Regions from separate parts of the Denitratisoma sp. DHT3 genome, predicted to be linked through region 2. Evidence: predicted binding sites of a transcription regulator. Region 2 holds the regulator's gene; the other holds the start of a gene.
What was found. Region 2 encodes sigma-54, which starts transcription at its own class of promoters, with help from an activator protein. Its sites were predicted from a motif close to TGGCACNNTTCCTGCT; they were not measured.

Region 1: nirB (nitrite reductase large subunit NirB) is a predicted target of sigma-54. The motif match lies at 2,479-2,494, and genes of this name have one in related genera.

Annotation. Positions count from the first base shown of each region.
Region 1 covers NZ_CP020914.1:274,445-278,859, forward strand. Annotated here, with positions in the region: gene B9N43_RS01295 (TetR/AcrR family transcriptional regulator) at 1-581, opposite strand, end outside; gene B9N43_RS01300 (PQQ-binding-like beta-propeller repeat protein) at 656-2,230, shown strand; gene nirB (nitrite reductase large subunit NirB) at 2,580-4,415, shown strand, end outside.
Region 2 covers NZ_CP020914.1:2,621,375-2,625,789, forward strand. Annotated here, with positions in the region: gene recX (recombination regulator RecX) at 1-300, shown strand, start outside; gene lptB (LPS export ABC transporter ATP-binding protein) at 338-1,060, shown strand; gene B9N43_RS12065 (RNA polymerase factor sigma-54) at 1,063-2,493, shown strand; gene hpf (ribosome hibernation-promoting factor, HPF/YfiA family) at 2,505-2,819, shown strand; gene ptsN (PTS IIA-like nitrogen regulatory protein PtsN) at 2,945-3,403, shown strand; gene hprK (HPr(Ser) kinase/phosphatase) at 3,388-4,332, shown strand.

The DNA.
Region 1 (4,415 bases), 1.3 Mb from region 2:
GCGCCGTGGATCATGCCGATCAGGTTGTCGACGAACTCCTGATCGCTCAACGCCACTTCGTGCCCCAGGTCCGCCGCCCGTACCCGCGACGCCAGGGCCGTCATCATGCCGTTGATGGCGAAGCGGATGCGCTCCTCGGCGACCGCTTTTGGAATCTTCCTCAACGCGGCGCACAACCAGCCGTGAAGCGATTTCAGCGAGGGCGGCAAGAGCATGGAATCGATCCATTCCCCGTGCTGGGTCACGTATTGCTGGACGATCAAGAGATAGTTGCGGCCGTCCGGCGTCGCCAGTTTCGAGGCAATGGGCAGCACCAGCGCCTCCACCAGCGATCGTAGATCACGGGTCTTGCCGCCGCGTTTGAGATCGGACAGCCGTTGAGCCCTGATTTTTTCGATCTCTTCGAGATGCCGTTCGAAGATGGCCCGGATCAGGCCCTCCCGGGAGCCGAAGTGGTAGTGCAGTGCCGAGCTGTTGCGCTGTTCCGCCAACTGGATGATGGCCTGGGTTTGCGTACGCTCGATGCCCTCCCGTGCGAAGAGATGCTCGGCGGCGTGCAGCAGGCGGGTGCGGGTATCCATGGATTCTGATTGACGTAATGGCGGCCATTATAGTAGCGTAATGGATGCCATTAATGAATGAGGGGGGAGCGTTCATGTCCAGCGGATTCCAGCTTTGCGCTTGCGCGATCGTGGCGGCCGTGTTGTCCGTCGTCGATCTTCCAGTGGCCTGGGGAGCGTCGGTCTATGCGCCAAGCGGATGGGCCTCGCTGCATCAAAGCGAGGCCAACCGCAGATCGCAGCCCGTCGACTTGCCGACGCAGTACCGGAGCTGGACGGCCCTCCAGGGCGCTGCCACGCTCACGGTTCCGACGGTGGGGCCCGACGGCCATCTGTACGCGACCACCGGCCAGGGGCGGGGGCATTCCAATCTGCACGCCTTCACGCTGGATGGCGCCTTGCTGTGGCAGGCCAAGCCCATGGAGAACATGAACGATCTCGACGGCTGTGCGATCCTGTCCAGTCCGATCGTCGATCGCGAGGGCGATGTCTATATTTCCGACTGCAATCAACTCTGGTCGTTCAAGCCCGACGGCAAGGTGAAGTGGGTCGTCGATCTGCCGGCCGCTCCTGCGGGAGCGCATTTCCAACGTCCCGACTTCCCGATCAACGCCTTTACGACGGCCGTGTTCACCAAGGACGGGGATGTGTTGGGCGTCACGAATTTCGGTCAGGTGGTGGTCGTGGATCGCGCCACCGGGAAGCCGAGGGCCGATGTGGTCCGGCTGCCGGGATTGATTCCGCCCAAAAGCACGAAGTATCCCCTGCGCGACGCTATCCTCGGCTTCGGCCTGATGGACCCCGGCCTCCGGGATTGGGCGTGGCAGTTGATCTTTGGCGGAGAAATGAATTCCGCCAATACGCCGGCCGTGGACATGCGTACCGGGCGCATTTTCGTTGCGGTCAGTTCGGTCGCACCGGGGCGCGGCGTTTTGATGGGGTTTGATTTGAAGCCCCGATCCGACGGGAAACTGACAGTCGAGATCGCCTTCAGCAGCGATATGGGGCCGGGCAGCGGTTCCAGCCCGACGCTGTCCCCCGATGGCCGCTTCGCCTATGTCAGCGACGACGATGGAATGTTCTACGCCTTCGATACGGCGAACGGAAAGCGGGCATGGACGGTCCAGACCAAGGCCGCCGCCGGCGCGGCCGCGGTCGGGGAGGACGGAACCATCGTGGCGCTTCAGGAGGTCGATGCCTTCGCCATCGCCATCGATCCCAACGGGCATCGGCTCTGGGAAAGCGACATCGGCAACCTGGTCAAGGCCGCCTTGCCTTCGCGCTGGTATCTGGGCGGGCCGGTTGCGAGGAGCACCGGCAATCCGGTCATCGTGAAGGGCATGGTGCTGGAGCCCGTGGTGTACTGCTACACGCTGGGCTGGGGGAAATGGCGGATTCCCATTCCCATCCGTTCCGCCATCGTCGCCATCGATATGAAGACCGGCAAGGGGATCAAGGAGATCGTCGGCCTGTCCGACGATTCCTCCGGCATCACGGCGGTTTTGCCCGACGGAACGATCATCAACAGCCTCGGAAGCGTTCTGACGTCCGCGGTGGAGCCGCTTGCATGGCTCATGAACCGGCTGCTTCCCGGCCCGTTGAAACAACTGGAAGCCAGGGGCGGCATCCAGGTCTCGCGCCCGGTTCGCGCATCGAAAGACGCGATGTAGCCGGATACAAGCAATGGGGCGTCGCGGGGCGCTGGCGATAACCGGCCGAACCCCGCCCGCAGCTCGCTCGCGCCTACGCCTTGATCGACACGGCCGATGCCGAAGATCCCAATCGGGATCAGGGGCGGCCCAAGTGGTGCATTCCCGGCGCACGGCTGCGCCGCAGTGGTGCGCGACCCGTCCAAGAAGATTCCGTCAGAAGATCGTTGAATGCCATGAATCCGCATCCTGAGCGGATCGGCAAGGAATGGCACAACGCTTGCTGAATGATCTGGCAAGGCGAAGCCGGATGCCCTCGACCGCATCGAGGGCGGTCGGGCGCCGCAACGAGTGGCGGAAAGGACGTGCAATGAAAAAGTCGAAACTGGTTCTGGTGGGCAACGGCATGGCCGGCGTGCGCACCCTCGAGGAACTGCTCAAGCTGGCGCCGGATCTCTACGACATCACGGTGTTCGGCGCCGAGCCCCATCCCAACTACAACCGCATCCTGCTCTCGCCGGTGCTGGCCGGCGAGATGACCTTGCAGGACATCGTGCTCAACGACTGGGACTGGTACCGCGACCACGGCATCACGCTGCACGCCGGGCGGAAGGTGGCGCGGATCGACCGCACCGGCCGCAAGGTGATCGCCGCCGACGGCAGCGAGACGCACTACGACCGCCTGCTGCTGGCCACCGGCTCGACGCCCTTCATCCTGCCGGTGCCGGGCCACGACCTGCCGGGAGTGATCGCCTACCGCGACATCGCCGACACCGAGGCGATGATCGACGCGGCCGCCTACCACGCGCACGCGGTGGTGATCGGCGGCGGCCTCTTGGGCCTGGAGGCCGCCAACGGCCTGGCCCTGCGCGGCATGAAGGTGACCGTGGTGCATCTGTCGCCGTGGATCATGGAGCGCCAGCTGGACAAGGCGGCCGCCGACATGCTGATGGCCTCGCTGGCGCAAAAGGGCCTGTGCTTCAAGCTCGGGCGCCAGACCGAGTCCCTGATCCAGGGCGAGAGCGGCCGGGTCTGCGGCGTGCGCTTCAAGGACGGCGAGAGCATTCCCGCCGACCTGGTGGTGATGGCGGCGGGCATCCGCCCCAATGCGGAGCTGGCGGCGCAGGCCGGCATCCACTGCGACCGCGGCATCGTGGTCAACGACACGCTGCAGACCTACGACCCCCGCATCTATGCCGTGGGCGAGTGCGCCAACCATCGCGGCACGGCCTACGGCCTGGTGGCGCCGCTGTTCGAGCAGGCCAAGGTGTGCGCCAACCATCTGGCGCTGTACGGCATCGGCCGCTACCAGGGCTCGGTCACGTCCACCAAGCTCAAGGTGACGGGCATCGACGTCTTTTCCGCCGGCGACTTCAAGGGTGGCGAGGGCGTCGACGAGATCGTCCTGCAGGACCCCGCCGGCGGCATCTACAAGAAACTCTGCGTCAAGGACGAGGTGCTGGTGGGCGCCGTGATGTACGGCGACACCGCCGACGGCGCCTGGTATTTCCAGTTGCTGCGGGAGCGCAAGAACATCGCCGCGATCCGCGAGCAACTGATGTTCGGCCAGAGCCATATCGGCGACGCCGGCCACGCCGGCCAGAACAAGGCCGCCGCGTTGCCCGACGAGGCCGAGGTTTGCGGCTGCAACGGTGTGTGCAAGGGCACCATCGTCAAGGCGATCAAGGAGCAAGGGCTGTTCACCCTGGAGGACGTGCGCAAGCACACCAAGGCGTCCTCCTCCTGCGGCTCCTGCACCGGCCTGGTGGAACAGCTCCTGGCCTCCACCGTCGGCGGCGCCTATCAGCCGGCGCGCGGCCAGGACAAGCCGCTCTGCGCCTGTACCGACCATTCCCACGGCGAGGTGCGCCGCGCGATCCGCGAGCACAAGCTCTACACCATTCCCCAGACCATGCATTTCCTGGAGTGGAAGACGCCCGACGGCTGCGCCGCCTGCCGCCCGGCGCTCAACTACTACCTGATTTCCACCTGGCCCCACGAGGCCCGCGACGACCCGCAGTCGCGCTTCATCAACGAGCGGGCCCACGCCAACATCCAGAAGGACGGCGGCTATTCGGTGGTGCCGCGGATGTGGGGCGGCCTCACCACGCCGGACGAGCTGCGGGCGATCGCCGCCGTGGCGGAAAAGTATGCGATCCCCACCATCAAGGTCACCGGCGGCCAGCGCATCGACCTGCTCGGCGCG
Region 2 (4,415 bases):
AACCTGCTCTCCGACGCCCGTTTCGCCGACAGCTACCTGCGCAGCCAGGGCGCGCGCCTGGGGGCGGCCAAGCTGCGCCAGACCCTGCGCGGCAAGGGCGTGGCCGAGGAGACCATCGCCGCGCGCCTGGCCGCCGCCGACCTGCCCGACGAACTGGAGCGGGTACGGACCCTCTGGGCGCGCAAATTCGGCTCGGCGCCGACGGATGCGCGCGAGTGGGCGCGCCAGGCGCGTTTCCTCCAGTCCCGCGGCTTTGGCACCGACGTGATTCGCAAAGTATTGAAGGAGCTCGCAGAATGAACACCCTCCGGGGAGCCACCTCGAGGGTGGGGACCCCATGACCAAGCTCGCCGCGCAGAACCTGCGCAAGAAATACAAGTCCCGCACCGTGGTGAAGGACGTCTCCTTCGACGTCAACGGCGGCGAAGTGGTGGGCCTGCTGGGCCCGAACGGCGCCGGCAAGACCACTTGCTTCTACATGATCGTCGGCCTGGTGGCCTCGGACGGCGGCAGCATCCAGCTGGGCGACAAGACCCTGACCCACATGCCCATCCACAAGCGGGCGCGGCTGGGGCTGTCCTACCTGCCCCAGGAGAATTCGGTGTTCCGCCGTCTCAGCGTCGCCGACAACATCCGGGCGGTGCTGGAACTGCAGGACCTGGACGAGCAGCAGGTGGAAGGCCGGCTGGACAATCTGTTGCAGGAACTGCACATCTCCCACATCCAGGACAGCGCCGCCATTTCCCTCTCCGGCGGCGAGCGGCGCCGGGTGGAGATCGCCCGCGCCCTGGCCACCGAGCCGCACTTCATCCTGCTCGACGAGCCCTTCGCCGGCGTCGACCCGATCGCGGTGATCGACATCCAGAAAATCATCGGCTTCCTCAAGGAGCGGGGCATCGGCATCCTCATCACCGACCACAACGTGCGGGAAACCCTGGGCATCTGCGACCGGGCGACGATCATCAACGAGGGCGAGGTGCTGGCCTCTGGCCGCCCCGAGGAAATCGTTCATAATGAAAGCGTGCGGCGCGTGTACCTCGGCGAGAACTTCCGCATGTAGTCATGAAACAGACGCTCCAGCTCAAGCTCTCCCAGCACTTGGCGTTGACGCCGCAGTTGCAGCAGTCGATCCGGCTGCTGCAGTTGTCGACGTTGGAGCTGAATCAGGAGATCGAGCAGTTCCTCCAGGAAAATCCGCTGCTGGAACGCGAGGAGCCAGGCGACGATGGCGCCACTTTCGCGCCCCCGGCCGGCGACCTGCCCCAGGCTTCCGCCCCGGAGCCGGCCGCGGCGGACGAGGCGCCAGCGCCGCGCGAGGACGAAGAGCTGGGCTGGGGCGCGGAACTGCCGTCCGGTCCGGGCAGCAAGGACCCGGACGAGGACAACGACGCCGGCGACATCCAGGCATCCGCCACCAGCCTGCGCGATCATTTGCTGGCGCAACTGGCGCTGACCCAGATTTCCAGCCGCGAGCGGGCGCTGGTCGCCTTCCTGATCGAAGCGCTGGACGAGGACGGCTATCTGGCGCAGCCGCTGGACGACCTGCTCGATCTGCTGCCGGAGGATTTCGGCGGCGACCCGGAGTCGCGGCTGGAGGAATTGCGGATCGCCCTGCGTCATCTGCAGCATTTCGATCCGGTCGGCATCGGCGCCCGCAGTCCGCAGGAGTGTCTGGAGTTGCAACTGCTGGCGCGCCCCGCGACCGCGACGCGGGAACTGGCCTGCGCCATCGTCCGCGGCCATCTGGAACAATTGGCGGCGCGGGATTTCGTCCGCCTCAGGAAAGCCCTGAATTGCACCGACGACGCCCTGCGCGACGCCCAGAACCTGATCCTGAGCCTGAATCCGCGGCCCGGCGCGCAATATGCGGCGCTCGACACCCGCTACGTGGTGCCGGACGTGGTGGTGCGCAAGCTGCGCGGCCAGTGGCTCGCCAGCCTCAACGGCGAGGCGATGCCGCGCCTGCGCATCAACCGGCTCTACGCCGACATCCTGCGCCAGAACCGGGGCAGCAGCCTGGCCGGCCACCTGCAGGAAGCCAGGTGGCTGATCAAGAACGTGCAGCAGCGTTTCGACACCATCCTGCGGGTCAGCCAAGCCATCGTGGACCGGCAGCGGGCTTTTTTCGACCATGGCGAAGTGGCGATGCGGCCGCTGACCCTGCGCGAGATCGCCGACACCGTGAGCCTGCACGAATCCACCATCTCGCGCGTGACCACGCAGAAATACCTGGCCAGCCCGCGCGGCATTTTCGAACTCAAATACTTCTTTGGCAGCCACGTCGCCACCGACACGGGCGGCGCGGCCTCCAGCACCGCGATCCGGGCGCTGATCAGGCAGTTGGTCGGCGCCGAGAACGGCAAGAAACCGCTCTCCGACAGCCGGCTCGCGGAAATCCTCGGCGAGCAGGGTATCGTGGTGGCGCGGCGCACCGTCGCCAAGTACCGCGAATCCCTGAGCATTCCGCCGGTCAACCTGAGAAAGACGCTCTGAAAGGAGACACCATGAATTTGAACATCACCGGCCATCACGTGGAGGTCACGCCCGCCATTCATGACTATGCCACAGGCAAGCTCGACCGCGTGATCCGGCATTTCGACCACGTGACCAGCGTCCACGTCATCCTTTCCGTGGAAAAACTGCGTCAAAAAGCGGAAATCACGCTGCACGTGAAGGGGAAGGACATCTACGCCGACGCCACCAACGACGACCTCTACGCCGCCATCGACGCCGTGGTGGACAAGCTCGACCGCCAAGTGCTGCGCCACAAGGAGCGGATCACCGAGCATGCCCGCGACAAGCACCACCCGGTCGAATGAGTTGTTGAACCCGAAGGCGAAGCGGTGAAAAGCACTCCATAAGCGGTCCTTTACCCCGCTCAAATAGCGGGATTTCCCTGTAACGTGCTTTTTGCCGCATCGCCTGATCGCCGCCTTTGATCCTGATGAACCAAATCGCCAAAATCCTGCCGGTCGACAACATCCTGCTCGACCTGGATGCCAGCAGCAAGAAGCGGGTTTTCGAACAGGCCGGACTGCTGTTCGAAAACCGTCATGGGATCGCCCGTGCCACGGTCTATGACGCCCTCTTCGCCCGCGAGAAGCTGGGCTCCACCGGCCTGGGGCAGGGCGTCGCCATCCCCCACGGCCGCATCAAGGGCATCAAGGAGGCGCTGGGCGCGTTCTTCCGCCTGGCCACGCCGGTCCCCTTCGATTCCCCCGACGGCCAGCCCGTCGATCTGATGTTCGTCCTGATGGTGCCGGAAGCCGCCACGGAGCGGCACCTGCAACTGCTGTCCGAGCTGGCGCAGATGTTCTCGGACAAGACCTTCCGCGAGACGCTGCTCAGCACTCCGGATGCCGCGACGCTGCGCGAGCGGATCGCCCAATGGCGCGCAAGCTGACCATCGCCGAACTGTTCGAGACCAAGCGCGAACGCTTGGGCCTGACCCGCATCTGCGGCGACCTGAACCTGCCCATCCGGGTGACCCGGGACGACATTTCTCCCGCCGACCTGGTCGGCCACGTCAACGTCATCCACCCGGAGCGCATCCAGGTCTTCGGCGCCCCCGAGGTCGCCTGGTCGCAGCGCATCCCCGAAGAAAAAATGCGTCAGCAGATGCGCGACTTCATCGCCGCCAACAGCCCCGGCGTGATCGTCGCCGACGGCTGCGAAGTCCCTCATTTCGTCCTGGAGGAATGCGAGCGGGGCCGCACACCGCTGTTCTCGACGCCCCACCCGGCGGCGATGGTGATCGACGCCCTGCGGCTCTACCTGTCGCGGGAATTCGCCGAGACCATTTCGCTCCACGGCGTGTTCATGGACGTGCTGGGCGTGGGGGTGCTGCTCACCGGCGATTCCGGCGTGGGCAAGAGCGAACTGGCGCTGGAGTTGATCACCCGCGGCCACGGCCTGGTGGCCGACGACGTGGTGGAAGTCTCCCGTCTCTCGCCCGAGGCCCTGGAAGGCCATTGCCCCGAGTTGCTGAAGGACTTCATCGAGGTGCGCGGCCTGGGGCTCTTGAACATCCGCACCGTCTTCGGCGAGACCGCCTGCCGGCGCAAGATGCGCCTGCGCCTGATCTGCCACCTGCAGCGGCCCCAGCCCGGCGTGCCCCAGGCGGCGCGCCTGCCCCTGGACGCGCAGAACGAGACCATCCTGGGAGTGCCGGTGCGCCGCGTCACCGTGCCCGTGGCTGCCGGCCGCAATCTCGCGGTCCTGGTGGAAACCGCGGTTCGCTCCACCATCCTGCAACTGCGCGGCATCGACTGCATGCAGGAATTCCTCGACCGCCAGCAGCGGGCGCTGGAAGCCGGCTCCGGCGATATCTGAGGAAACGCTCATCCGTCCGGGCCGTCGCAGTCTGTCCTGAGCCTCGCCGCAGGACTCGGTGCGAACGGACTTGATAAGCGTTG